Regions from separate parts of the Streptomyces sp. NPDC050759 genome, predicted to be linked through region 2. Evidence: riboswitches for the same ligand, from Rfam matches in the RefSeq annotation. Region 2 holds a riboswitch; the other holds the start of a gene.
The links. A riboswitch is a leader RNA that binds a small molecule or an ion and turns the genes downstream of it on or off. The one in region 2 is predicted to bind cyclic di-AMP.

Region 1 (11,832 bases), on a different contig from region 2:
GCGCCCGCGCCGGGGCTGGTGCCCGGGTCCGGACCTCCGCCGGATCCGGCGCCCGCGGCGTGCTGGTGATCTGTCATGTGTCCATGGTGACGGTCGCGGGGCCGCGGCGGGAGTCGGAACGACCCTGGCCGGACCCTGATATCGGCCCTGAGAAGGGGGGAGGGAAGCGTTCGGGCGGCACGCCGATCGAAGATCAGGGGAGTCTCGGGGGCCAACCCTGATGCTCCCGCACCCCGGCCGTGTGACCATCGATGGCATGCCGGAAGCCGCCACAGCGCCACTCGTCGAACCGCGGCCGCCGCGCAAGCTCTACCGCAGCAGTGACGGACGCTGGCTGGGTGGTGTGGCGCGGGGGCTCGCCGGGCATCTCGGGCTGCCCGTGATCTGGGTGCGGCTCGTCTTCGTGGGCCTGTTCATGGCGGACGGGCTCGGTGCGTTGCTGTATGCCGCGTTCTGGTTCTTCGTGCCGCTCGGCGTGGGCGGGGTCGGCGGCCAGCGGCCCCCGTCCCTGGTGTCCACCGAGACCTCGCCCGACGGCCGCCGCAGACTCGTCGCCCGCCGCCCCGACAAGGGCCAGATCGTGGCCCTGCTCCTCATGGTCGTCGTGGCCATGGTCTTCGTCGGCAATGTCAATGTGGGCAATGGTGCCAAGGCCTACCTCTGGCCGGTCGTCCTCGTCGGCGCGGGGGTCGCCCTCGTCTGGCGCCAGGCGGACAACGCCCGACGGGCCCGCTGGATGGAGGTGGGCCGCCGCCGGCGCACCCTGACACTGCTGCGTGCCGCGGGCGGAGTCCTCCTCGTCACCGCCGGTGTCTCCGGGGTCTTCGTCCTGCAGGGCTCCGCCGCCCACCTCGGGTCCGTCCTCCAGGCGGCCCTCGCGGTCCTCGTCGGGATAACGCTCCTCGCGGGGCCGTATCTCGTCCGCATGACCCAGGACCTCTCCGAGGAGCGCCTGATGCGCATCCGTGCCCAGGAGCGCGCGGAGGTCGCCGCCCACGTGCATGACTCGGTACTGCACACCCTGACCCTGATCCAGCGCAGCGCGGAGAACGCGAACGAAGTGCGCCGCCTCGCCCGCGCCCAGGAGCGCGACCTGCGCACCTGGCTGTACAAACCCGAGGGCACCGGCAAGGACGAGGCCGACGAACCCACCGACCTCGCCGACGCCGTGCGGCGCAATGCCGCCGAGGTCGAGGACAAGCACGGCGTCCCCATAGAGGTCGTGGTCGTCGGCGACTGCCCGCTCGACGAGAGAACCGGCGCGCAGATGCAGGCCGCGCGCGAGGCGATGGTCAACGCCGCCAAGTACGGTGGCGAGGGCGGCGCCGTACAGGTCTACGCCGAAGTCGAGGGCCGGACGGTCTTCGTGTCCGTCCGGGACCGGGGCCCCGGCTTCGACTTCGACTCGATACCCGCCGACCGGATGGGTGTCAGAGAATCGATCATCGGCCGCATGGAGCGCCATGGCGGCACGGCCCGGCTGCGTGCGGTGCCGGGCGGCGGCACGGAGGTCGAGCTGGAGATGGAGAGGGCGGAGAAGACGTCATGAGTGACCCCACCGGGGCGAACACGGACCCCGTAGAGCCGACGCCGGCCGGCGGCGCGGGCGAGCGGCACGTGCGCGTGGTCCTCGTCGACGACCACCGCATGTTCCGTACGGGCGTCCAGGCCGAGATCGGCCGGACCGAGGAGACCGGCGTCGAGGTGGTCGGCGAGGCCGCGGACGTCGACCAGGCCGTCACCGTCATCACCGCTACCCGCCCCGAGGTCGTCCTGCTGGACGTCCACCTCCCGGGCGGCGGCGGGGTCGAAGTGCTGCGTCGCTGCGCCCCGTTGATGGCCGACGCCGAACAGCCCGTCCGCTTCCTCGCCCTGTCCGTCTCGGACGCGGCCGAGGACGTGATCGGAGTGATCCGGGGCGGTGCGCGCGGCTATGTGACGAAGACGATCACCGGCACGGACCTCGTCGACTCCGTCTTCCGCGTCCAGGAGGGCGACGCCGTCTTCTCCCCGCGCCTGGCCGGGTTCGTCCTGGACGCCTTCGCCTCCACCGACGCCCCGCCGGTCGACGAGGACATGGACCGCCTCACCCAGCGCGAGCGGGAGGTGCTGAGGCTTATCGCGCGCGGTTACGCCTACAAGGAGATCGCCAAGCAGCTGTTCATCTCGGTGAAGACGGTCGAGTCCCATGTCTCGGCGGTGCTGCGGAAGCTGCAGCTGTCCAACCGTCACGAGCTGACCCGGTGGGCGACGGCACGGCGGCTGGTCTGACCCGAAGGCCACGCACGCTCACACCACCCGCGTGGCGCCCGCGAACGGCATCTCGTCGATCGGTGCCACCCGCACCGGCGCCGACGGGTTCGGGGCGTGGATCATCCGCCCGTCGCCGATGTAGAGACCGACGTGAGTGATGCCCGAGTAGAAGAACACCAGGTCGCCCGGGAGGAGTTCGGAGCGGGAGACGCGTTGGCCGGCACCGATCTGGGCGTAGGTCGTGCGGGGCAGGGAGATGCCCGCGGAGCGGTACGCGGCCTGGACGAGGCCCGAGCAGTCGAAGGCGTCCGGGCCGGTGGCGCCCCAGACATAGGGGCTGCCCAGTTTGGCGTAGGCGTAGGAAACGGCCGCTGCGGCACGGGAGTTGGGGGCTCCCTCGGTGGCCGCGCCGGAGGCCGTCAGTTCCTCGCGGGCGCCCGTCGTGGCCCGGGAGGCGCGGTCCCCGCCCGCCTGCGACCCCGCCCGTTCCTCGGCCGGCAGCTGGGACATCAGCCGGCGGGCCGCGCCCAGTTTGCCGGTGATCGTCTTCTTGTGGCGTTTCAGCTCCGCCTGACGCGACTTCAGCGATGCCAGCTCGATGTGCGCGGCCCCGCGCAACTGCTCGATCTCCCGCAGCTGCCGGCGTACGTTCGCCACGGAGGCGGCCTGCCGGGTACCGGCCCGTTCGACGAACTCGGCGCTGTCCAGGTACCGATCGGGGTCGTCGGTGAACGCGAGCTGCATCGCGGGGTCGAGGCCGCCGCCGCGGTACTGCGCCGCGGCGATCGTCCCCAGTGCGTCACGTGCCTCGTTGAGCTGCTCCGTCCTGCGGGCCGCCTCGTCCCGCAGGGTGCCCAGCCGGGTCTCGGCCGCCTCCGCCTTCTCTTTGGCGCCGTTGTACTTCTCGGTGGCGGCCTCGGCCTCCTGGTACAGCTGGTCCACCTTCGCCTTGACCTGCGTCGGTGTGAGCTGCGGCTCGGCGTGTCCGGTCCCGTCGAAGCCCGTCGCCGTCGCCGCCCCCGCGAGGGCGATCGTCGCTGCCGTACGGACCGTGTGGCCGCCGGCCGAGCTCCTGCGGGACTTGCGGTGCGCTGCCACGTGGACTTGCACGTCCTTTCCTCGACCGCCCGCCCGCCCCGGGCTTCACGGACGTACGAACGCCAGGGGGAGCGGCCGTACGACCCGCCCGGGGCGGTGTGCGCGTCCGGCGACGGCCTGCACAGGGGGAGCTGGCCGCCGCCGGACCTTCTCGGCGGTGGTGGCCGACTGCCGCCCCTGGCCCGGGCGGCGGTGGGGAGCCGGTCACCTGGTGGAGGACGCTAAACCCGACCGTGACGGGGAGGTAACGCGTTGTGCGGAACTGCCGCCAGGGGACCGCCGGTTGACCGAAGGTGACCGTGATCGCGGCCCGGCTCCGTCGACTTCGCGCGGTGCGCTGACCGAAGTCGGGATTCCGGGATCCCTGGCGGGTGCCGAGTGCTATGGGCCGCATATATGCAAGATCTCTCAAGGGGCCGGTGCAGGTCCCCCTCGCGGCCCGGAATAGGCTCCGGCCTCATGGACGTACTCATCCATCTCTTCGTCGGCCTGCACATCATCGGCATCGCCGCGCTGCTCGGCGGCTTCCTCACGCAGATGAAGGCGATGGGCCGGGGCACCGCCCGGTTCGTCCCCGCGATGCTGCACGGTGCCGCGACGATGCTGGTCACCGGGGTGATCCTGGTCGGTCTCAACCAGGCCGACGACCAGCACGTCAACAACATCAAGATCGGCGTGAAGCTCGCCCTGCTGATCGTGATCCTCGGCCTCGTCTATGTGAAGCGGGACGACGAGAAAGTGGACAAGAGCCTGTTCGGCCTGGTCGGCGCGCTGACCACGGCCAACGTCTTCATCGCGGTGCTGTGGACCTGACGGCGGCCCGGGCGGACTCGACCGCCCCCGCGGCGACGGCCGACCAGGCCGCCACCGAGAGCCACAGCAGCACCTCACCCGGGGTCTCGAGCCACGGGACATCCACGGTGGCGGCGACCGACAGGGTCGCCACCGCGGTCACGCCCATGGGGAACACGGTGACCCAGCGGCGCACGTCGTAGCGCGGGCGCGGGCGCACGAACTCGGCCACCAGCAGTACGGCGTACCAGGCAGGCCCAGCACCAGCAGGGCGACGGTCACCGCCCGCAGGACGCCGTGGTCGTCGTCGTTCCACAGGTACAGGCGCGCGCTGTCGGCAGTGATCAGCTGCGAGCCGGCGAGCGCCGAGAGGGCGAGCGCGCCGCCCGCGATCCACTGGTCGCCCGGTCCCTCCATCACCTGGCGCAGGTCGAAGCGGTAGAGCGCGACGCCGTAGAGGACCAGGCCGAGCCAGAACAGGACGAGCGCCGTGTGCGCGAGCCATGCCGCCGACTCGGCCGCGGCGAGCGTGGCGCCGAGGACCGCGAGGCCCTGGGTGGCCACACAGCCGAGGAACACCTCGCCGGGCCTCCGCCGCTTCCCGTTCCCGACGACGGGCACGATCAGCACCGGCCACAGCAGCGCGGACAGTGCCAGCAGCGCCTCGGCGAGGGGCTGCCGGCCGAGCGCGGAGAAGCGGGTGCCGAGGACGGTGGTCGCCGCCACGGCCGTCAGGGCGCCCGGTCTCCCGTCGTCGGCGAACCATCGCGCGCGCTCCCGCAGCAGTCGTACGGCGAAACCGGCGGCCACCCCCAGCCAGGCCGCGCAACCGATCACCAGGGCGATCCGGGACAGCGTCTCGTGGCCGGCAAGCTGGAGCCCGACCGACACGATGCCGGTCGCCATCACGGCGGCCCCGGCCGCGGGCGGGCGCCGCGTCCACCAGACGCGCAGGGGAGAGTGCGGGGAGGTACCGGACATGTGCCGATGCTAGGAAGCTCCGCGTGCCCGGCCGGCGGGGCGCGCACGCGCGCGTGCGGAAATCGCGGAAATCGCGGAAATACGCGCGGGCGAACGAGTCCCGCCCGCGCGCTGGTGACCGGCGGTGCCTCAGGCGGGGCGCACGACGCTGTGGATCGCCGACTCGCCGTCGTAGTAGATCGACTCCTCGCGGACGTACGCGCCCGGCTTGGGGGCGTGGATCATCATGCCGTTGCCGATGTAGAGGCCGACGTGGCTGATGTCGTCGTAGAAGAAGACCAGGTCACCGGGCTGGGCGTCGGCGAGGGAGACCGTGGTGCCGGCGTTGACCTGGTCGTAGGTGACGCGGGGGAGGTCGACGCCGGCGGCCTTCCAGGCGGCCTGGGTGAGGCCTGAGCAGTCGTAGGAGTCGGGCCCGGTGGCACCCCAGACGTACGGCTTGCCGATCTGGGCGCGGACGAAGGCGAGGGCTTTGGCGGCCTTGGTGGCGTACGAGGAGTCGGTCGCCGTCGACGTGCTCTCCTGCGGGGCGGCGGTCTCCTGAGCCGCCTCCTGCGCGGCCTTCTCAGCAGCCGCCTGCTGCCGCGCCAGCTCGGCCGCCTTGCGGGCCGCCTCCTCCTGCTTGCGCTTCTCGATCGCCGCGAGGCGCGCCTTCTCCTGGGCCGTCAGCTCCGACAGCATCTCGCGCGCGTCGGCGAGCTTCTTCTGGACGGTCGCCTTGGCCGTCTTCAGGTCGCTCTGCGTCTCGGTGAGCGTCTGGAGGCTCTGGGAGGCCTCCTGGCGCTTCTTCATCGTGGCGGACTGCTCGGAGACGTAGTCGTCGACCGCGCCCTTCTGGCGGTTCGTCAGACGCCCCATCAACTGTGTCTGGTCGAAGTAGTCCTGCGGAGTGTCGGCGAGCAGGAAGGTCGCCGTGCCGGAGGCCCCGGCGCCGGTGCGGTACTGGGCGGCGGCGAAGGAACCGAGCTCTTCCCGCGCCTCGTTGAGCTGCTCCGTGCGCCGGGCGACGTCGTCGAGGAGCGTGTCGACCTGCTTGCGCTGCTTGGCCGTCTTCTCCTTGGCGGCGTTGTAGGTGTCGGTCGCCGACTCGGCCTGGCGGTAGAGGTCGTCGACCTTCTTCTCCACCTCTTCGAGACTCGGCTTGTCATCGGCCGGCGCGGCGTTCGCCGACTGGGACAGCAGGGCCACGGAGGTGAGGGCGGCCGTCGCGAGGGCCGGGGTCCGTATGCCTGCTACGCGCGTACCCACGGGACGCGACTTGCGGTGCGACGCCAAGGGAGGCGACTCCTTCCAATGCTCCGCCTACCGAGTTAGCTGTCGGGTTCGGGCGGGAAGGGTTGCCCTACGGCGCTCCCGTGGGCGGGAGTCGGCCGATTCACCCCAAGGTCGGTGGGTCCCCGGCTCCGGGCGCGCGGCGGCGCTGCGGACTCGGCGGAGGCCGTGCGGCCCGGCGACGTTCGCCGGAGGGGGTCGTACGGCCTGCCCGGAACGGTAGCCAACGGGTGTGGCCTCTGTGAAGGTTGATGTTCGATATGCCCGATACATTTTCGTGACCCTGGACTCGGGTGTCGCTCCGCGTGGCCCATCCGGTGTGATCTGTGACGACTTGCAGGTCTGGAAGATCATCGGGTTCTGATCCGAGGGGATGTTCTCAGGGCGGCGGCGGTGTGTCAGTGGGGCACCCTAGACTCGGAGAGCGATGAGCAGCCTCTTTGACGACAGCTTCCTGGCGGACCTCCAGGCCCCTAGGGCCCACGGGGAAGAACCGCCGCCGCCCGAGGACGAGCACGTACCGGAACCCGTTCCGGACGACCTGTTCGGTGGGAAGTTCGACGCGCCCCCGGACCGGGACGCGTACTACCGCGACGGCGCCCCCCGCCCGGTGGTGGACCCCGCCGCGCTCCTGGACGGGCTGAACGAGAACCAGCGCGCGGCCGTGGTGCACTCCGGCACCCCGCTGCTCATCGTGGCCGGCGCCGGCTCCGGCAAGACCCGGGTGCTCACCCACCGCATCGCCCATCTCCTCGGCGAGCGCCACGTCCACCCGGGCCAGATCCTCGCGATCACCTTCACCAACAAGGCCGCGGGCGAGATGAAGGAGCGCGTCGAACACCTCGTCGGCCCGCGCGCGAACGCGATGTGGGTGATGACCTTCCACAGCGCATGCGTGCGGATCCTGCGCAGGGAGTCGAAGAAGCTCGGCTTCACCTCCTCCTTCTCGATCTACGACGCCGCCGACAGCAAGCGCCTGATGGCTCTGGTCTGCCGCGACCTGGACCTCGACCCCAAGCGCTACCCGCCGAAGTCCTTCAGCGCCAAGATCAGCAACCTGAAGAACGAGCTGATCGACGAGGAGGACTTCGCCGCCCAGGCCACCGACGGTTTCGAGAAGACCCTCGCCCAGGCCTATGCCATGTACCAGTCGCGGCTGCGCGAGGCGAACGCCCTCGACTTCGACGACCTGATCATGACCACGGTCAACCTGCTCCGGGCGTTCCCCGATGTCGCCGAGCACTACCGCCGCCGCTTCCGGCACGTCCTCGTCGACGAGTACCAGGACACCAACCACGCGCAGTACGCGCTGGTCAGGGAGCTGGTCGGGACCTCCGAGCACCCGGTGGACGTACCGCCGAGCGAGCACGACCTGCCGCCCGCCGAACTCTGCGTCGTGGGCGACGCCGACCAGTCGATCTACGCCTTCCGCGGCGCGACCATCCGCAACATCCTCCAGTTCGAGGAGGACTACCCGGACGCGACGACGATCCTCCTCGAGCAGAACTACCGCTCCACCCAGACGATCCTCACCGCCGCCAACGCCGTCATCGAGCGCAACGAGTCCCGCCGCCCCAAGAACCTGTGGACCAACGCGGGCGCGGGTGCGCGCATCACCGGCTATGTCGCCGACACCGAGCACGACGAGGCGCAGTTCGTCGCCGACGAGATAGACCGTCTCACCGACGCGGGCGACGCGAAGGCCGGTGACGTGGCCGTCTTCTACCGTACGAACGCCCAGTCCCGTGTCTTCGAAGAGGTCTTCATCCGCGTCGGCCTGCCCTACAAGGTCGTCGGCGGCGTCCGCTTCTACGAGCGCAAGGAGGTCCGGGACGTCCTGGCCTACCTGCGCGTCCTCGCCAACCCGGAGGACTCCGTGCCGCTGCGCCGGATCCTCAACGTCCCCAAGCGCGGCATCGGCGACCGTGCCGAGGCGATGATCGACGCCCTGTCCCAGCGCGAGAAGATCAGCTTCCCGCAGGCACTCAAGCGCGTCGACGAGGCGTACGGCATGGCCGCGCGCTCCACCAACGCCGTGAAACGGTTCAACGTGCTGATGGAGGAGCTCCGGACCATCGTCGAGTCCGGCGCGGGCCCGGCGACCGTCCTGGAGGCGGTCCTCGAACGCACCGGCTATCTCGCCGAGTTGCAGGCCTCCACCGACCCCCAGGACGAGACCCGCATCGAGAACCTCCAGGAACTCGCCGCCGTGGCCCTGGAGTTCGAGCAGGAGACCGGCGAGGGCGAGGCCCCGGCCGGGCTCGCCGCATTCCTGGAGCGGGTCGCGCTCGTCGCGGACTCCGACCAGATCCCCGACGAGGACCAGGACGGCTCCGGCGTCATCACCCTGATGACCCTGCACACCGCCAAGGGCCTGGAGTTCCCGGTCGTCTTCCTCACCGGCATGGAGGACGGCGTCTTCCCGCACATGCGCGCCCTCGGCCAGCCCAAGGAGCTGGAGGAGGAGCGGCGCCTCGCCTACGTCGGCATCACGCGCGCGCGTGAGCGGCTGTATCTGACCCGGTCCGCCCTGCGCAGCGCGTGGGGGCAGCCGTCGTACAACCCGCCCTCCCGCTTCCTGGAGGAGATCCCGGCACAGCATGTGGACTGGAAGCGCACAGGGGCGGCCGGTGCTCCCGCGGGACCGGTCTCGGGGGTCGCCGCCTCGTTGTCGTCTTCCCGTTCCCGCTCCTCGGCGTCGGGCGCGTCCGGTTTCGCGACGCGCAGGACCTCGGAGAAGCCGGTGGTGGCGCTGGCCGTCGGCGACCGTGTCACCCACGACCAGTTCGGGCTCGGCACGGTGGTCGGGGTGAAGGGCACGGGGGCGAACGCCGAGGCGACGATCGACTTCGGGGAAGCGAAGCCGAAGCGGCTGCTGCTGCGGTACGCGCCGGTGGAGAAGCTGTAGCCCCGGAAGGGGGCTGGGCCCGAAGGGTTACGTCGGGTCCAGCCCGTGGCTGCGCAGCCACGGAAGCGGGTCTATGGCCGAACCGCCCGCCGGGTGCACCTCGAAGTGCAGATGGGGGCCGGTCGAGTTGCCGGAATTGCCGGAGTACGCGATCGGGTCGCCGGCCTTGACCGTCGTACCGGAGGCGACGCGGTAGCTGGAGAGGTGGCAGTACCACGTCTCGGTGCCGTCCTTCGCCGTCACGACCATCATGTTGCCGTACGCGCTGTTCCACTGCGTCCGGACGGTGCCGTCGGTCGCGGCCATCACCGTCGTGCCGTACGACACCGGGAAGTCGATGCCGGTGTGGACGGACATCCAGTTGATGCCGGCCTGACCGAAGTAGGCGCTGAGACCCCGCTGCTCGACCGGAAGGGCGAACTTCGGGCGCAGCCGCTCCTTGCGGGCCGCCTCCTCCGCCGCCTTCCTCTTCTCGGCCACCTGCTGGGCCTTGAGGTCGATGCGCTCCTGCGTGCGGCTGGCCCGATCGGCGAAGTCGTCGGCACCGGCCGAGAGGCTCTTGAGCTGGGTGTCCAGCTTGTTGTTCGCGATGGCCGGCTTGACGGCGGTCGGGTCCGCGAGGGTCGTCGAGGTCTCCTGGCCATCGCCGGTCAGCGTGCCGACCGAGGCTGCGGCGATCCCGGCGACCCCCATGACACACGCCGAGGGGACGGCGATCGTCAGCAGCGCGGAGCGCTTGGCGGGCATACGGCGGCGGGAGCGATTGGCGTTGCGCGCGGCCACGCGGGAGCCCTGGGCGGGGATCGGCGCCGGACCGGCCTCTTCCTGGTCGTCGAGGAGGGGGGCGTCGGCGTCGTGGACGGCGGGCATCTCGCCGGTGGCCGTGGTGGCCGTCGACTCGCCGTCGTGCGGGGCGTGTTCGGCGTAGGCGTCGCCGTGCGGATTCGCCTCGCCGTACGCGTGGTTCTCGCCGTACGCGTGAGCCTCGTCGTAGGTGTGGTTCTCGCCGTACGCGACCTGCTCGAACGTGGCCGTCGCCTGCGGATCGGCCGCCGTGCCCTCGGAGTTCCACTGGGTGGCGTCGTACGCCCCGGTGTCGAAGGCCTGCGTGCCCCATTCCCATTGCTGGGTCTGGTCGGCCGGGCCCGCGGACCGGTCCGGCTGGTTCCAGGTGTTCGCGTCCCACTGTCCGCTGTGGTCGGTGCTGCCCGACTGCGGAGGGATCACGGAGAGCAGCTGGTGGTCCGCGCCGCCCCACTGTGTGGCGTCGTACGCGCCGGTGTCGTAGGCGGCGTGGTGCTGGGCCGCGTACATGTCGTAGTTCAGGGTCTGATGGCCGCCCGTGGTCCACGTCGAGGCGTCGTACGAACCGGTGCCGTCGCCCGGCATGTCGCCGAAGAGCGGGTCGGTCTCGAAGCTGCCGGTGGCGTGCGCGTCGGCGGTGCCCGCGGCGCCTGTGGCGTCGAAACCAGTGGCGTCATAGCCGCCGTACGTGGTGAAGTCGCCGTGCTGGGCTTCCTGGGTGCCGTACGACGCGTAGTGCGACGAGTCGGCGTCGGAAGCCGGAGTCGGGGTGGTCATGGTCCCCGACGGATGACGGTCGTTCACCAACTTCTCTTTCGCCTCGACAACAGGGGCTGCCAGAGCAGTGCGGTGACTGTACCCGGCGGTATGCGGGCGCGACAATCTTCAACTGGTTTCGGGCGCGCAGGAAACGGGCATTCGGCCGTGATTCGGGGGACTGTGGGCGTGACCTTGGCCTTGTGTTCGAAGATTGTTCGATGTCGGTTCGCGGTCCGACGGCTGTCGAGGAACTGTTGGCGGCCTGTGTCCGGTGGTCGATACGACCGTTACGCCACGGTCAGTCCCCCGGCCCGGCCGGCCGTCTCCTCCCCGGCCCGCGCGGTGTCGAGCACCTGCCGTATGCCGGTCGCCACGGCGGGGTGCACGGGCAGGGCGAGATGTCCGATCCCGCTCACCCGGACGTTCTGCGCCATCAGGTCCGCGTGGTCGATGCAGGCGGTCTCCAGCGGGTCCATCAGGTGGTCGAGGTCGCTCCAGAAACTGACGAAGTGCGTACGGCAGCCCGGGGCCGGACGGGTGAGCTCCTCGAGCAGATCCGAGCCGGGGCGCATCTGGCGCACGATCGGGTGCGCGTTCGCCAGTGGCGCCACCCGGGTGCCGGAGTGCGGGGTGCCGAGCGTCACCAGCGTGCGGACCCGGGAGTCGCCGCCGAGGCGCTGCACGTAGTACCGCGCGATCAGGCCGCCGAGGCTGTGCCCGACGATGTCGACCCGCTCGCTGCCCGTGCGCTCGCAGATGCCCTCTATGTGCCGGCCGAGCAGCTCCGCCGCGGCACGGATGTCGCAGGTGAGCGGGGAGTAGTTGAGCGACTCGACCTGCTGCCTGCCGTGCTGGGCGAGGCTGCGGCGCAGGAGCACGAAGACCGAGCGGTTGTCGATGAAACCGTGCAGCAGCACGACCGGCGGCTTCGCCTCCGTCGGCAGCTGTGCCGCGCCGTCCTCGGG
Region 2 (11,832 bases):
GGGCCCCCTCTCCCTGCCCGGCGCCCCACCGACCGGCACGGGATCCACGCACCGCGACCAGTCCCCCAGGCAGCGGCACCAACCGCTCCGGACAGCCTGCGCACCGCGCAAAGACAGGCAGCCGCACCGCACTTGGAGCCCGCCACTCGGCGACGGCCCCCTGTTCCCGCCCGGCACCGCGCCGACCCCCGCGGGATCCGCGCACCGCAGCCGACCGCACCGACCCCTCCGGCCGACCTGCGCACCGCGCAAAGACAGCCAGCCGCACCGCACTTGGGGCCCGCTGCCCGGCAGCGGGCCCCTGTTCCTGCCCGGCGCCCCGCAGGATCCGGGCGGTCGCGCCAGCCGCTTCGCCGGTCGGCGGGGCCGCCGCCCGCGCTACCTCACGGCCGCGGGCCGTACGCATGACGGACGGCGACATCCGGAGGCTCCCATGGGAGTCAGTTCCAGGTGCGGGACCTCAGCGGCAGCCCGGACGCGCCGGATTCGGTGGCTCTGACGGCGAGTACCTGGTTGACGCCGATGCGGTTGCGTTCGAAGGCGAGGGCGCACGCGGCCATGTACAGCCGCCACACACGGGCCCGCCCGGGCCCGGCGAGCCGGACCGCGCGCTGCCACTGGGACTCCAGGTTGGCGACCCAGCGGCGCAGGGTGTGGGCGTAGTGCTCGCGGATCGACTCCACGTCCCGCACCTCGAACCCGGCCCGCTCCAGCATGGTGACGGTGGTGCCGAGAGGGGCGAGTTCGCCGTCGGGGAAGACGTAGGCGTCGATGAACTCGTCGAGGTCGTACGTCGATTCGTCGCGCTGCGGGCGCCGGGCGATCTGGTGGTTGAGGAGCCGTCCGCCGGGCCTGAGGAGCTTCAGCAGGACTTCGGCGTACTCCAAGTACCGTTCCGCGCCGACATGTTCGGCCATGCCGATGGACGAGACGGCGTCGTACGGCCCGTCGGTGACGTCCCGGTAGTCCTGCACCCGGATCTCGACCCGGTCGGTGAGTCCCTCGTCGGCGACGCGCTTGCGGGCGTAGGCCGCCTGCTCCTGGGAGAGGGTGATGCCGACGACGCTCACGCCGTACTCGCGGGCGGCGTGGATGGCCATGGAGCCCCACCCGCAGCCCACGTCGAGGAGCCTTAGCCCGGCCCGCAGTTCGAGCTTGCGGCAGACGAGGTCGAGCTTGTCGCGCTGGGCGCCCTCCAGGGTTCCCTCGGGTTCGGGAGCCTCCCAGTAGGCGCACGAGTACACCATCGACGGTCCGAGGACGATCTCGTAGAAGCCGTTGCCGACGTCGTAGTGGTGGCTGATGGCCCGCTTGTCGCTGCGCTTGGTGTGCAGATGGCCGCGGGCCCGGCGGATCTCCTCGGGCGGCGGGGCGGGGGGCAGCGGCGGTCCGGCGAGGGCGACGAGCCCGCGGACGGCGGAACGCACCTCGGGGTCGCGCAGGGCCTGGAAGAGGGTCCTCGCGTCCTCCCCGCGCTCCCACACGAGCCCCGAGATCAGGTCGAGGGCGGTGTAGAGATCGCCGTCGATGTCCAGGTCTCCCGTGACCCAGGCGCGGGCCAGCCCCAGCTCACCCGGCTTGAACAGCAGCCGGCGCACGGCACGCCGGTTGCGCACGACCAGCGCGGGCGCGTCGGGCGGCCCGGCCTCCGAACCGTCCCAGGCGCGGATCCGCACCGGGAGCGGCACTCCCAGCAACTGTCCGACGAGGTCCCTGAGCCGCAGCGCGGCATCTGCCATGGCGTACACCTCCGTGACGAGGATCCCGGAATTGTCCACCTGGGTAAACAGCGGCATGCCGGGGCGCAGTCCCTTCGGCGGGTTACGTCTGGGCAAAACACATGCAACAACCACGTACATCCGGTGGGTGCGGGAACGCCGAAGGACCTCCCGCACCACGGATGGCGGGAGGTCCTTCGGGGTGGATCAGCGACCGGGGCCGGTCAGGAGACCGGAGCCGGTCAGGAGGCCTTCGCCTCGGTCTTCTTCGGCTCGGCGGCCGGCACGGGCCTCGCGGCCTCGTAGAACTCCTCGCGCGGGTGCTCCATCGCGCCGAGGGAGACGACCTCGCGCTTGAGGAACATCCCGAGCGTCCAGTCGGCGAAGACGCGGACCTTGCGGTTCCAGGTCGGCATGGCCAGACCGTGGTAGCCGCGGTGCATGTACCAGGCGAGACGACCCTTGAGCTTGATCTTCATCTTGCCCATGACGATCATCGCGACGCCCTTGTGCAGGCCGAGACCCGCGACAGCACCCTTGTTGGAGTGGCTGTAGTCCTTCTGCGGGAAGCCCCGCATCCCGGAGATCACGTTGTCGCCGAGGACCCGCGCCTGCCGCAGCGCGTGCTGGGCGTTCGGCGGGCACCAGGCGTTCTCGACGCCGGCCTTGCGGGCGGCGACGTCCGGGACCTGGGCGTTGTCGCCGGCGGCCCAGATGTAGTCGGTGCCCTGGACCTGGAGGGTCGGGGCGGTGTCCACGTGACCGCGCGGGCCCAGCGGGAGGCCGTAGCGGGCCAGGACCGGGTTCGGCTTGACGCCGGCGGTCCACACGATGGTGCTGGAGTCGACCTCGAGGCCGTTCTTGAGGACCACGTGGCCGTCGACGCAGGAGTCCATCGAGGTGGAGAGGTAGATCTCCACGCCCCGGCTCTCCAGGTGCTCCTTGCCGTACTGGCCGAGCTTGGGGCCGACCTCGGGGAGGATCTTGTCGGCGGCGTCGACGAGGATGAACCGCATGTCCTCGCGCGAGACGTTGCTGTAGTACTTGGCCGCGTCGCGGGCCATGTCCTCGACCTCGCCGATGGTCTCCGCACCCGCGAAGCCACCGCCGATGAAGACGAAGGTGAGCGCCTTGCGGCGGATCTCCTCGTCGGTCGTGGAGTCGGCCTTGTCGAGCTGCTCAAGGACGTGGTTGCGCAGGCCGATGGCCTCCTCGATGCCCTTCATACCAATGCCCTGCTCGGCGAGGCCGGGGATCGGGAAGGTGCGGGAGACCGCGCCGAGCGCGATCACCAGGTAGTCGAAGGGCAGCTCGTACGCCTCGCCGACCAGCGGGGCGATCGTGGCGACCTTGCGGTCCTGGTCGATGGTGGTGACCCGGCCGGTGAGAACCTCCGCCTTGGGCAGCACGCGTCGCAGCGGGACGACGACGTGGCGCGGGGAGATGTTGCCGGCGGCGGTTTCGGGGAGGAAGGGCTGGTAGGTCATGTACGACCGGGGGTCGACGACCGTGACGGTCGCCTCGCCGTAGCGCATCTTCTTGAGAATGCGCCGAGCTGCGTACAGGCCTACGTACCCACCGCCTACTACGAGGATCCTGGGACGCTCCGTGGTGCTCATGGCATCGAGTATCCACCCGCCCCAGGGGGGTCGCTCGTGCGCCCCTTCACAAGCTCTTGCAGAGGGTGTGTTATCCTCCGCGACTCGCGTGATCCACGTCATGGCGCGAGACGGGAACCACCGTGTAGGGCGACCCGTTGTCAATGCCGCGTGAGCTGCCTCTCTGCGCCGAAAGCCCTCCTGTGAGAGACCCGCGCGACCCCCTCGCGCGACCCTCGCCCGAGGTCCGCATCCCACCGTTTTGAACGTGTTCACAGGGGTGTTGGGACCCCGGAAGGGCCAACCGGACCAGATTCGTCGTCCGACAGGGCCCAATTCCTTGTGAAGAACTTCACGAACTTTCCCGGCGACACGTCAAGGAGGGCCCCCGAAGGGCCCCCCGGACGCGCTCATACGTTGTTCTCCCTGCTCAGCAGAGGTGCTCGACAGGGTCCTGCGGAGTCCTACGCGACCGACCACGCGATGCCGTCGAGGATGTCGTGCTCGCTCACGACGACCTCCTCGGCGCCGATCCGCTCCATGATCGACAGGAGTACGAGAGCCCCGGCGGCGATGACGTCCACGCGCCCGGGATGCATGGAGGGGACGGCCGCGCGCTCGGCGTGGGTGGAGTGCAGCAGCCAGTCGGTGATCTCCCGGACGCGCTCGTGGGAGATCCGGGAGTGGTGGATGGCCTGCGAGTCGTACTCGGGCAGCTCCTGCGCGATCGCCGACACGGTGGTGACGGACCCGGCGAGCCCCACCAGCGTGCGCGCCTCGCGCAGCGGGACGGTCTCCTCGGCCAGGTCGAGAGCGGCCTCGATGTCGGCCCTCATGGCCGCGATCTGCGCGTCGGTGGGCGGGTCGCTGACGACCCCGTCCCGCACGAGGTGCCGCTCGGTCATCCGCACACAGCCCACGTCGACGGAGCGTGCGGCGCGCACATGGCCGTCGCCCACCACGAACTCCGTCGAACCACCGCCGATGTCCACCACGAGGTAGGGCCTGGCCAGGTGGTCGCTGCCCTTGAGTTCCTTGGTCGCCCCGGTGAAGGAGAACTCCGCCTCCTGGTCCCCGGAGATGACCTCGGGCTCGACCCCGAGGATGTCGAGGACCCCGCGTACGAACGCGTCCCGGTTCTCCGCGTCCCGGGAGGCGGAGGTGGCGACGAACCGCAGCCGCTCGGCCCCGTGCTCCTTGATGACCGCCGCGTACTCCCGGCACGCGGCGAAGGTCCGCTCCAGCGCCTCGGGCGCGAGCCGCCCGGTCCGGTCGACGCCCTGTCCGAGCCGCACGATGGTCATACGACGGTCCAGGTCGACCAGTTCGCCGGTCTCGGGGTCGCAGTCGGCGACGAGGAGGCGGATGGAGTTCGTACCGCAGTCGACGGCGGCGACGCGGGTCATCGGTCGTCTCCCTCGACCGGCTTGAAGGCGAAGTGGCCCGTGCCGTCCTCGGAGGCGTGCACCTGCCACCCCGCACCGGTCGGCGGCCCGAAGGGCTTCACGCACGCGCCCTTGCGCCACCACTCCGGCAGCATCGCGATCGCCTCGTCGCCCAGCGGGTTGACGCCCGGGCCCGCGGCGAGCGAGTGGCCCACCAGGACGTGCAGGCACTTCACCCGGTCCGGCATGCCGCCCGCGCTCGGGAAGCCCTCCAGCACCTCGATGGCGTCACGGCGGGCGATGTAGTCCTCGTGCGCGGCCCGGTACGCCGCCGCGAGCTCCGGGTCGGTCTGGAGCCGCTCCGTCATCTCCTTCATGACACCGTTCGCCTCGAGGGTGCCGATCGCCGAGGCGGCGCGCGGGCACGTCAGGTAGTACGTCGTCGGGAAGGGCGTGCCGTCGGGCAGCCGAGGCGCGGTCTCCACGACGTCCGGCTGCCCGCACGGACACCGGTGCGCGATCGCCCGCAGCCCGCGCGGCGGCCGCCCGAGCTGCTGCTTGAAGGCCTCGACGTCCGCGTCGGTCGGCTCGGTTCGCGGAGTGGAGGGCGGAGGCGTTTCCATGCCTGTCTTTCTATCGGTCCATCGGTCGGTTCACTGGTCGGAGGCGTCGGACTTGTCGACCCCGTCCCAGAGGTTCGCGTACCAGGGGCGGTCGGCGGCCCCGAGGTCGGTGTGCGACTGTTTGGCCGCGTCCGGGTCGACCACGATGAAGCCCGTCTCGCCCGGCATCACATAGTGCAGCCGCTGCCGGATCTGCTGCTCGGCGTACGTGTCGTCCTGCCAGCGTGCCTTGAGGTCGCGCAGCTTCTCCACCCGCTCGGCGGCCCGCGCCTTCTCCCGCTGCAGGTCGGCGATCTCGGCGCGCTGGGAGACGTACTGCCTTATCGGGTACGCCAGCGCCACCACCAGCGTGCACAGCACGAGCGCGAGCAGCGCGGCCCGGCCGGTCAGCCGGGAGCGGCGGGCCTGTCGCTTGGTCTGGGAGCGGTAGACACGGGCCGCGGTCTGCTCGCCGAGCAGTCTGATCCTGGTCGCGGTGGAGAAACGGTCCCGGTCCTTCACGGCCATCGGCTTTCCGCCTCCCCTTCTACGTGCGTACGTCCCCGCACACGGTACGGGACCGGTACGGGGACGTACGTACGACTGGCGAAGGCTTAGCCCTGCCGGGGTCAGCCCTTGAAGCTGCTCAGCCCTTGAAGCGCGGGAACGCGGAGCGGCCGGCGTACACCGCCGCGTCGTCGAGGATCTCCTCGATGCGCAGGAGCTGGTTGTACTTGGCGACGCGCTCGGAGCGGGCCGGCGCACCGGTCTTGATCTGGCCGCAGTTGGTGGCGACGGCGAGGTCGGCGATGGTGACGTCCTCGGTCTCGCCGGAGCGGTGCGACATCATGCACTTGAAGCCGCTGCGCTGGGCGAGCTCGACGGCGTCCAGGGTCTCGGTGAGCGAGCCGATCTGGTTCACCTTGACGAGCAGGGCGTTGGCGGCGCCGTCGTCGATGCCGCGGGCCAGGCGCTCGGGGTTGGTGACGAACAGGTCGTCGCCGACGATCTGGACCTTGTCACCGAGCTTGTCGGTGAGGACCTTCCAGCCGGCCCAGTCGTCCTCGAACAGCGGGTCCTCGATGGAGACGAGCGGGTAGGCCGCCACGAGCTCCTCGTAGTACTCCGTCATCTCGGCGGCGGAGCGGTCCTTGCCCTCGAACTGGTACTTGCCGTCCTTGTAGAACTCGGAGGCGGCGACGTCGAGCGCCAGGGCGACCTGCTCGCCGGGGATGTAACCGGCTTCCTTGATGGCCTCGAGGATGAGGTCCAGGGCGGCGCGGTTGGACTCCAGGTTCGGCGCGAAGCCGCCCTCGTCGCCGAGGCCGGTGGACAGGCCCTTGCTCTTCAGGACCTTCTTGAGGGTGTGGTAGACCTCGGTGCCCCAGCGCAGCGCCTCGGAGAAGGACTCCGCGCCGATCGGGGCGATCATGAACTCCTGGATGTCCACGTTGGAGTCGGCGTGCGAGCCGCCGTTCAGGATGTTCATCATCGGCACCGGCAGCAGGTGCGCGTTCGGGCCGCCCAGGTAGCGGAAGAGCGGGAGGTCGCTGGCCTCGGAGGCGGCGTGCGCGACGGCGAGGGAGACGCCGAGGATGGCGTTGGCGCCGAGCGAGCCCTTGTTGTCGGTGGCGTCCAGGTCGAACATCGCCTGGTCGATCAGGCGCTGCTCGGTGGCGTCGTAGCCGACCAGCTCCGGGCCGATCTGCTCGATGACGGCGAGGACGGCCTTCTCGACACCCTTGCCGTGGTAGCGGTTCGGGTCACCGTCGCGGAGCTCGATGGCCTCGAAGGCGCCCGTGGAGGCGCCGGACGGGACGGCGGCACGACCCGTGCTGCCGTCGTCGAGGCCGACCTCGACCTCGACCGTGGGGTTGCCTCGGGAGTCCAGGATTTCCCGGGCTACGACGACGTCGATGGACGGCACGAGCATCTCCTTCTTGGGGTGTGACACGGTCCGCCGGGACCGCGGTGGGTTCTGCGAGACCGAGCCTAACCGCCTCCGGAGGATCGGCCACCGTGTGGACCGCCCCGTGGACAGAACCGAGAGTAAATTGTTTCTGAACTGAACAAAGACGTCCCGGTGGCGGCACATGAAAAGACCCCGCCCCGGTGCGTACGGGGGAACACGCACCGGAGCGGGGAGCCCGTGGGGACGGGGGGACCCTCACGAGGCCTTCATCGTGAAGGACACGGATGTGAGAGCGCTGTGGTTCAGCTGGGTCTTACTTCAGGTGCAGCTGCTGGCCGGGGTAGATGAAGTCGGCGTCGGTGATGATGTCCTTGTTCAGCTTGAACAGCTTCTGCCAGCCGCCCTTGACCTTGTGCTTCTCGGCGATCGAGCTGAGGGTGTCACCCTTGACGACCTTGTACTCGCCGTCACCCTTCTTGACCTTCTTGCCGGTCGGGGTGGTGACGGTCTTCTTGGCCGCCGGACGGTCGGTCGAACGGGAGGCGCTCTGCTCCTCGGTCGAACGGCTGCTCGTGTTCGAGGAGCTGCCGGAGGAGGACGAGCTGCTGCCGCCGCTGTAGCCGGCGCTGGACAGGCCCTTGCCGCAGACCGGCCAGGCACCCTTGCCCTGCGAGGCGAGGACCTTCTCGGCGACGGCGATCTGCTGGGACTTGCTGGCCTGGTTGGCCTGCGCGGCGTACTGCGTGCCGCCGTACGCGGCCCAGGTGGAGGCCGAGAACTGCAGGCCGCCGTAGTAGCCGTTGCCGGTGTTGATGGACCAGTTGCCGCCGGACTCGCACTGGGCGACGGTGTCCCACTCGGAGGCGGTGGCGGCGGAGGCGTTGCCGGCCGCCATCAGCGGGGCGGCGATGGCGACACCGGTGACACCGGCAAGCGCGGCGGCACGGGTGGCCTTGGACGGACGACGGTGCTTGCCCTTACCGGAAAACAGCATGGTGGATCCCCTCACCGACGCCTGCGAGGTGAGCTGTCGGGTTCGGGCCGGTTGAGTTGCCCGGCCGCACATCTCGCGATGCGCGGCTTCACCCCAAGCCGGTCCAGCGTGAACTGCTGGGCCCGGCACTTACCTTGGGTCCCCCGCTCCTGCCTACGGCGCTTGACGCGACGACTGTTCCCGTACGGCCGCTGGCAGGATTCGGCGTTGCGACAGACGGGGCTCGGGTTGCCGAGCGGTCACGACCGTAGACACGCGTTCGGCGGAATTTCAAAGACGATCAAGGCTTCTGAGACTCATCCCACACTTTCACCAAAGGGGACATTCGGTGCGAAGTGTGACGTGAACTCCCGTTGTTTTTCTGGGCTTTTCAGCCCTATTCAGCCCCTGTGTCGAGCGTCTGACCGGCGACGATGTTGCTCGGGTCGGCCCCGATGCGGTCCTTGTTCTCGGCGTAGAGGGCGCGCCATCCGCCGTCGAGGCCAAGGGAGTCGGCGATGGAGGCGAGGGAGTCGCCCTCCCGGACGGTGTAGGTGAGGGCGGCGTGGCGGCCGGCCGCGGAGGAGGCCGTGCTCTTCGTCGCATTCTCCTCGGCACTGCCACCCCGGTGCTTGCCGGAGCCGAGAGCGCCGACGTCCACGAGGGCCGAAGAACTACCCTCCTGCCACGACTTGTCCGCTTCGCCCTCTTCTGGGCTCACTACGGGCGAGCTGTCGGAAGGCTGAGCTTCTCCCTTGGCGGAGCCCTCGGAACCCGAGGAGTCCTTCTTGTCCGACGTGCCGGAACCGTCGTCACCGCTGGAGGGGGTGGCCGACGGCGAGGGGGTCGCGGACGAACCGTCCAGCGCGCCGAGCAGACCGGAAGACTCCTCGGAGCCCGACGAGTTGGAGGAACCGGACGAACCGGATGAATCAGACGAACCGGAGGCCGAGGCCGAGGGCGTCCCGCTCTCCACACCCGTGTCGACATCGGCCGAGCTCGAGTCCTTGCTGAGACCGTTGAGCAGGCCGCAGGTCGGCCACGCGGTGATGCCCTGGTCCGCGAGGAGCTTCTCGGCCACGGCTATCTGCTGGTTGCGGCTGGCCAGATCCGCGGTCCTGGCGTATTCGAGGCCGCCGTACTTCTCCCAGTTCTCCTGGGACATCTGGAGGCCGCCGTAGTAGCCGTTGCCGTCGTTCGCGCTCCAGGAGCCGCCGCTCTCGCACTCAGCGACCCGGTCCCAGGTGGTGCCGGTGGCGGCGCTCGCTCCGGTCGCTCCGAGCAGTGGGATCGCGATGGCGGATCCCGTCACACCGGCCGCAATGAGGAGAGCCGGAGCCTGACGGGGGCGACGGTGACGACCGTTCCCGGAGAGCATGGGGGGACCTTTCCCGAGAGAGCAGGGACCTGCGCGGCGGGTGGTGCAGGGCACCGCGCTGGTCCGTGAACGTATAGGGATTCGATCACTTGTCACAAGTTAATGCCGCGTAGATCACGTGAAGATCACAGACTTGAGGGCTCGTCATGTTTACGCGGCCCCGAGCGGGGATAGGCCGGACCCCTCGGTCGATTACCGGACGGGCGTGAACTCCACGGGCAAAGTACGCAGTCCACGCATGATGAGCCCCCCACGCCAGCGCAAATCGGCTGAATCCACCGCGAGTTGCAGGTCCGGGAGACGGGTGAGGAGGGTGGCGAGCGCGGCCTGCCCCTCCAGGCGGGCGAGCGGGGCACCGAGGCAGTAGTGGATGCCGTGACCGTAACCGAGGTGCTGATTGTCACGGCGGGACAGATCGAGCGCATCGGGGTCGGCGAACCGCTCGGGATCCCGGTCCGCCGCCGCGAGCACGACGAGCACCGGGTCGCCGACCGCGATGTCCTGACCGCCGATCCGCAGAGGCTCGGTGGCGAACCGCCAGGTGGCCAGCTCGACCGGGCCGTCGTACCGCAGGAGCTCCTCCACACCGGTCTCCAGAAGGCCTCTTTCCCCGTCGGCCAGGGACTGCTGCAGCCGGTTCCGCTGGTCGGGGTGGGTGAGGAGGGCGTACACGCCGTTCCCGATGAGGTTGACCGTGGTCTCGAAACCGGCGAACAAAAGGATGAAGGCCATGGCCGCGGCCTCGTTCTCGGTGAGGTGCTCGCCGTGGTCGGAGGCCCGGATCAGCCCGGAGATGAGGTCCTCGCCCGGAGCCGGCTCGTCGGGCAGCGCTTCCCGCTTCCGGTGGATGAGCTCGGCGAGATAACCGCGCATCTTCTTCACGGACCGCGCGACCCCGCCGCGCGGTCCGCCTCCGTGACCTGCTTTTGTATGTCGCAGCATCATGCCCGCCCAGTCCCGGAAGTCGTCCTGGTCCTCGCGGGGGACGCCGAGCAGGTCGCAGATCGCGTAGATGGGGAGCGGGAAGGCGAAGTCGTGGATGAGGTCGGCGGTGCCGGTGGCCGCGAACCCGTCGATGAGACGGTCGGTCAACTCCTGTACCCGCGGCGCGAACTCGGCGACCCGCCTGGGCGTGAACGCCTTGCTGACGAGCCGTCGGAGCCTGGTGTGGTCCGGCGGATCGATGTTCAGCAGATGCGTCATCAGCTCCGCCTTGCGCTCCCCCGGGATACCGGTCCTGCCCTTGGCGTGCGCGGGCTCGTCGTGGTGGGCCGGGTTCTTGCTGAGCCGTTGGTCGGCGAGGGCCTGCTTGGCATCCGCGTACCGGGTGACCAGCCAGGCCTCCACCCCGCTGGGCAGCCGGGTCCTGTGCACGGGGGCGTGCTCGCGGAGCCAGGCGTAGGCGGGATAGGGGTTGGTGGCGAACTCCCAGGAGAACAACTCGGGGACGGGAGTCGCGGCGACGGGGACGGCAGGGGACGCGGGGGTGCCGGGGGGCGCAGGGGTGCCGGGGGGCGCAGGGGTGCCGGGGGGCGCAGGGGTGCCGGGGTTGGCTGAGGGCTGGTCGGTCACTCCTTGACGTTATCCGGCGGGTGGGGTGCCTCGACCTCCCGGATCGCGTCCCGGTACGCCCGTGCCGCTGCCCGCAGTGCCGTCTCCGGGTCGACGCCCTCCGCCTCGGCGCGGGCGGCCAGGGCGAGGAGTTCGTAACCGATGCCCTCGGTCTTCGGGAGCGGGACGTCCAGGCCCGCCGCCCGCACCCGCGACGCCAGCTTCGCCGCGAGGGCGAGGCCGGGCTGGCCGAGGGGGATGCCGTCGGTCACCGAACTGCGCTGCTTCTCTATCGCCTTGGTGCGCAGCCAGTGCTGCTTGACCTCCTCGGGGGTGCTGGCCGTCTCGTCGCCGAAGACGTGCGGATGGCGGTGGATGAGCTTGGCGACGATGCCGCCGGCGACGTCGTCGACGGAGAAGGGAGCGTCCGGGTCCTCCTCGGCGATACGGGAGTGGAAGACGACCTGCAGCAGGACGTCCCCGAGCTCCTCGCGCAGCTCGTCGCGGTCGCCCTCCTCGATGGCCTCGACGAGTTCGTACGCCTCCTCGATGCCGTACTTGGCGAGTCCCTCGTGGGTCTGTTGGGAGGACCACGGGCACTCGCTGCGGATCCGGTCCATGACCTGGACGAGGTCGAGGAGCCGGGCACCGGGCAGGTCGTAGGAGGCGGGGAGCAGCTCCAGCTCGGGCATCTGTATGCGTCCGGATCCGGCGA

Region 1: linked by a shared signal. The riboswitch ahead of ACIBJB_RS37215 (NlpC/P60 family protein) and the one ahead of ACIBJB_RS36550 (transglycosylase family protein) in region 2 are both predicted to bind cyclic di-AMP.

The regions. Positions count from the first base shown of each region.
Region 1 is NZ_JBITGI010000017.1:27,960-39,791, forward strand. Features, by position in the region: gene ACIBJB_RS37185 (PspC domain-containing protein) at 1-77, opposite strand, end outside; gene ACIBJB_RS37190 (PspC domain-containing protein) at 257-1,549, shown strand; gene ACIBJB_RS37195 (response regulator transcription factor) at 1,546-2,271, shown strand; gene ACIBJB_RS37200 (NlpC/P60 family protein) at 2,290-3,351, opposite strand; gene ACIBJB_RS37205 (hypothetical protein) at 3,811-4,164, shown strand; partial or broken gene ACIBJB_RS37210 (tellurite resistance/C4-dicarboxylate transporter family protein) at 4,142-5,124, opposite strand; gene ACIBJB_RS37215 (NlpC/P60 family protein) at 5,254-6,399, opposite strand; cyclic di-AMP (ydaO/yuaA leader) riboswitch at 6,407-6,568, opposite strand; gene pcrA (DNA helicase PcrA) at 6,824-9,304, shown strand; gene ACIBJB_RS37225 (M23 family metallopeptidase) at 9,332-10,885, opposite strand; gene ACIBJB_RS37230 (lipase family alpha/beta hydrolase) at 11,155-11,832, opposite strand, start outside.
Region 2 is NZ_JBITGI010000016.1:109,903-121,734, forward strand. Features, by position in the region: gene ACIBJB_RS36520 (class I SAM-dependent methyltransferase) at 441-1,739, opposite strand; gene ACIBJB_RS36525 (NAD(P)/FAD-dependent oxidoreductase) at 1,961-3,337, opposite strand; gene ACIBJB_RS36530 (exopolyphosphatase) at 3,781-4,722, opposite strand; gene ACIBJB_RS36535 (DUF501 domain-containing protein) at 4,719-5,324, opposite strand; gene ACIBJB_RS36540 (septum formation initiator family protein) at 5,355-5,831, opposite strand; gene eno (phosphopyruvate hydratase) at 5,950-7,236, opposite strand; gene ACIBJB_RS36550 (transglycosylase family protein) at 7,529-8,209, opposite strand; cyclic di-AMP (ydaO/yuaA leader) riboswitch at 8,213-8,380, opposite strand; gene ACIBJB_RS36555 (transglycosylase family protein) at 8,586-9,566, opposite strand; gene ACIBJB_RS36560 (cytochrome P450) at 9,759-11,138, opposite strand; gene ACIBJB_RS36565 (nucleoside triphosphate pyrophosphohydrolase) at 11,135-11,832, opposite strand, start outside.